2 regions of the Flavobacterium sp. XN-5 genome follow, and region 2 is predicted to be linked to the other one. Evidence: riboswitches for the same ligand, from Rfam matches in the RefSeq annotation. Region 2 holds a riboswitch; the other holds the start of a gene.
What was found. A riboswitch is a leader RNA that binds a small molecule or an ion and turns the genes downstream of it on or off. The one in region 2 is predicted to bind S-adenosylmethionine.
Positions count from the first base shown of each region.

Region 1: linked by a shared signal. The riboswitch ahead of FQU23_RS05670 (Na+/H+ antiporter NhaC family protein) and the one ahead of FQU23_RS13840 (homocysteine S-methyltransferase family protein) in region 2 are both predicted to bind S-adenosylmethionine.

Region 1 is NZ_VOGZ02000002.1:87,506-89,979, reverse strand. Features, by position in the region: gene sucD (succinate--CoA ligase subunit alpha) at 1-725, shown strand, start outside; gene FQU23_RS05675 (hypothetical protein) at 931-1,353, shown strand; SAM-I-IV-variant riboswitch at 1,462-1,558, shown strand; gene FQU23_RS05670 (Na+/H+ antiporter NhaC family protein) at 1,616-2,474, shown strand, end outside.
Region 2 is NZ_VOGZ02000009.1:43,717-46,190, reverse strand. Features, by position in the region: gene FQU23_RS13845 (NAD(P)/FAD-dependent oxidoreductase) at 1-332, shown strand, start outside; SAM riboswitch class I at 413-533, shown strand; gene FQU23_RS13840 (homocysteine S-methyltransferase family protein) at 781-1,782, shown strand; gene metH (methionine synthase) at 2,148-2,474, shown strand, end outside.

The sequences.
Region 1 (2,474 bases), on a different contig from region 2:
ATCGTCCTGTTTTTAATACAGTAAAAGACGCTGTAGAACAAGCAGGTGCTGATACTACTATTATTTTTGTGCCACCCGCTTTTGCTGCTGATGCAATAATGGAAGCTGCTGATGCAGGAATAAAAGTGATTATCGCTATTACAGAAGGAATTCCTGTAGCTGATATGATCAAAGCAAATGCTTATGTTAAAGAAAGAAACGCAAGATTGATAGGGCCTAACTGTCCAGGAGTTATTACTCCAGGTGAAGCTAAAGTTGGTATTATGCCAGGTTTTGTTTTCAAAAAAGGAACTGTAGGTATTGTTTCTAAATCAGGAACATTAACGTATGAAGCGGCTGACCAAGTAGTAAAACAAGGTTTAGGAATTACTACAGCAATTGGTATTGGTGGAGATCCAATCATTGGAACTACTACAAAAGAAGCAGTTGAATTGTTAATGAATGACCCAGAAACAGAATGTATCGTAATGATAGGTGAAATAGGGGGACAATTAGAAGCTGATGCTGCTAAATGGATTAAAGCTGATGGTAACCGTAAACCAGTAGTAGGATTTATTGCAGGAGTTACCGCTCCAGCTGGTCGTACAATGGGTCACGCAGGTGCTATTGTAGGTGGAACTGATGATACAGCAGAAGCTAAGAAAGAAATCATGAGAGCATGCGGAATCCACGTGGTAGATTCTCCAGCTGAAATTGGTAAAAAAGTAAAAGAAGTTTTAGGATAGTTTGCTATTTTAAACTAAAATAGAATAAGCCTCACATTTGTGGGGCTTTTTTATTATAAAATAGAATTAAAGAATATCTTTGCACTTTATTAAAAGAGGTCATTTTTAGCCTTTTCATTTAATAAATAAAACATATGGTTGTAGTAATCCTTACTTATTGTGGGGTATTTTTTTGTGAAAGCCAAATAAAATAAAAATAAATAATATGTATAAGGAATTAAAAAAATTCAAGATTAGCGACTCATTTTCATTTGCTACAGACGACAGCTTAGAACAAGTTTGTAATGCTTCAGAAGGAAGTGGTGTGTTTTTGGTATATGCAGTAGGAGAAGAGAAAGAGTTAATCATGGTAGGTTCTACTGGAACAGTACAAAATGATGGCTCTTTGAAAATAAAAAATGGTGGCTTAAAAGAAAAGATTGTTGAAGGACATCAATTTGCAAAAACAGGAAGAAAATATTCTTGGCCAGCGCAAATGTCTAAAGAAGATATTAGTTTGTTAGAAGTAGTGTGGTATGAAACATTCAATGATAAAACTAAAGGAATTCCAACTGCTGTAGAAGCACAAATTTTACAGAACTTCTTAGATGAAAACGGTAGATTACCAAGATGGAATGTAGCATTCTAAAACATTTCAACCTATGTTATTATAAAAGAGCTTTACTTCGGTAAGGCTTTTTTTTATAAAAAATTATCAGATTTTATCGTTTAAATCTCATGAATTTATTACATTTGCAGCCGTTATCACGAATCTCTTTATGAGATAGCAACCTGCAACAACGAGCAAGGTGCTAAAACGATAAGCCAAATCCTTTGGAAAAAATGTTGTTTAATTCCCATTTTTTAGCTTTTGTTTTTCGTCATATTTAATTCATATTAAAATTAATTTTATGACTATTTTTTCGAATAAAAGAGGAAACCCGTACGCTTTGATTCCCCTGTTTGTTTTTATTTTTACTTTTCTAGGTGCCGGAATTGTATTGGATGATTTTTATGCATTTCCATCTCCAATTGCGGTAATAGTAGGGATTATTGCTGCCTTTTTACTATTCAAGTCCTCCACAGACGAAAAAGTAGCGACTTTAATTGCAGGTTGTGGCGAAAGTAAAATCATGACTATGTGTTTGATTTATTTACTTGCGGGAGCATTTGCGGTGGTTAGTAAAGCGATGGGTGGTGTCGATGCTGTCGTAAATTTAGGAATCAGTACTATCGATGTGGCTTATTTTCCATTAGGAATATTCTTAATTGCTGGGTTTTTATCAACTGCTTCCGGAACTTCTGTGGGTGCGATTGTAGCAATAGGACCAATAGCGGTGACATTAGCAGATAAAAGTGGCGCTTCATTGCCTTTAATTTCAGGTGCTTTATTGGGTGGTTCCATGTTTGGAGATAATCTGTCCATGATTTCAGATACTACTATTGCGGCAACTCAATCTTTAGGATGTAAACTGAAAGACAAGTTTAAAGTCAATTTATTTATTGCACTTCCAGCCGCGGTAATTACTATAATTTTATTCTTTTACCTAGGTTTAAATTCAGATATTGTTGCTGTTGAGCTGCCTAAAGCAAGTTTTGAATGGCTTCCAATCATTCCATACCTATTAGTAATTGTTCTGGCCTTGGTAGGATTAAATGTGTTTTCCACCTTGCTTATTGGTACAATTCTAGCGGGTATCATCGGTTTTTTTAGCGGTTCTTTTACATTTATGGAGTTTATCCAAAAAATATACGAAGGTTTTACTTCTA
Region 2 (2,474 bases):
TTATTCCTCTTTTTGGACTAACGCCAAAGTTAGGTCCTATAGGGAATTGGGGGTTAGAAATTGAGAAAAATGCCATTAAAGTGAATAACGCTTTGGATTACCAAACAAATATTCCAGGGATTTTTGCAATTGGTGACGTAAATACCTACCCAGGAAAATTAAAATTAATACTTTGTGGTTTTCACGAAGCGACATTAATGTGTCAAGCAGCTTATCAAATCATCAATCCTGGTAAGCGATATGTACTAAAATACACAACAGTTTCAGGCGTTGATGGATTTGATGGAACTCGTAAAGAAGCGCCAAAAGCAGTAGTTAAAGCCATCGTATAAAACTAAAATAAAAATGTAGCGTTAATACTTGGAATTATTAACGCTATGTCTTTACTTTGCAGTGTTCCTATATTTATTGATCGTTATCACGAAAGGCGGAGGGAAAGACCCGATGAAACCTTAGCAACCCTTTATCTTATAAAGAAGGTGCTACATTCTACTTTATATTGAACTTACTTCAGTATCTAAGATAGATAACACAAGAATACTTCTACAGTATTTCTCAAAAACTTTTCTTGACAACATCTTAATATATTTTTAGAGCAAATGATTGCTGCTTTTTTGCCATCATCCTTCCTGCTGTACGCTATATCTATTGCGCCAAACCCTGGCACAATAGGATGCCGCTTCCATCAGGGCTAAAGAGTTTATATAGTGAGCTTTTGTAATTATTAATCAAAAGTATAAATCCCAGTTTCTAATTGTGATTTACAAGAAATGAAAAGTTATGTCAACCATTCAAGAAGCCATAAAAAACAACATACTCATACTCGATGGAGCAATGGGAACCATGTTACAACGCTATAATTTTTCCGAAGAAGATTTTCGTGGGGATCGATTCAAAGATTTCCCACATTCTCTAAAAGGGAATAATGATTTATTGTCAATAACGCAACCAAAGGCAATCAAAGAAGTACATGCCGCTTATTTTGAAGCTGGTGCTGATATTGTAGAAACCAATACTTTTTCGAGCACAACAATCGGTATGGCCGATTATCATCTCGAAGATCTTGTTTATGAGCTCAACTACGAATCGGCAAAAATTGCCCGTGAAGTTGCCGATGAATTTACAGCCAAAAATCCAAATAAACCGAGATTTGTTGCAGGCTCTGTAGGACCTACAAATAGAACAGCGAGCATGTCGCCAGATGTAAACGATCCTGGTTACAGAGCTGTAACTTTTGATGATTTGCGAATTGCCTACAAACAACAAGTTGAAGCCTTAATGGATGGCGGTTGCGATTTATTATTAGTCGAAACTATTTTTGATACGCTTAATGCTAAAGCGGCACTTTTTGCTATCGAAGAAGTTAAAGACGAACGCAATATCGATATTCCCATCATGGTTTCAGGAACCATTACCGATGCATCGGGAAGAACACTTTCGGGGCAAACGGTGGAAGCGTTTCTGGTTTCAGTTTCACATATTCCATTATTGAGTGTAGGTTTCAATTGTGCACTTGGTGCTGATTTATTAAAACCATACTTGCAAACTTTGTCGCACAATACTTCGTTTAATGTTTCAGCGCATCCTAATGCCGGATTGCCTAATGCTTTTGGAGAATATGATGAAACACCAGAGGAAATGCAAGCCCAAATCAAAACGTATTTAGACGATAATTTAGTAAACATCATAGGTGGTTGTTGTGGAACAACACCAAACCATATCAAGTTGATTGCTGATATAGCAAAGGATTATAAGCCGAGAGTTTCGACAGCGACGATGTAATACGAAAGTCATTCCGAGGAACGAAGGAATCGCATACAGTGCGCAACTAGTATGATTGCTTTGCTTCGTGACTCGAAACCCCGCTAGCGCGGATTTGCAATCCGTGCCCACAAAGGGAATAAAAATATTTTGTATGATTTTGTCATTCCGCCGAGATTGCTTCCGTTCCCCGCATTGAGATCGCATGCACAAAACTGCGTGAGGGATAATAGTGGAGCTCCTTTTTTTTATGGCTTTTAAGCCAAAGAAAAAGAGCGGGAACGAATAGCCCGACCCTTTTTTGGGTTCACGCCCAAAATAATAAGAAATAATAAGTGATGCCTACACGGTTTTTTCAAAAAGTGTAGGACAAATAAAAATAAAAAATGGCACAAGTAGAAACTAGAAGAAACCTTGTATTATCGGGATTAGAACCATTAATCATTACGCCAGATAGCGTATTTGTCAATATTGGGGAACGTACCAATGTAACTGGTTCTAGAAAATTCCTTCGATTAATCAAGGAAGAAAATTACGAAGAAGCACTTAGTATTGCAAAAGAGCAAGTGGAAGGTGGCGCCCAAATCATCGATATTAATATGGATGAAGGGATGCTTGATGGCGTATATGCTATGACAAAATTCCTGAATTTAATCGCTGCCGAACCTGATATTTCTCGTGTGCCAATCATGATTGATAGCTCAAAATGGGAT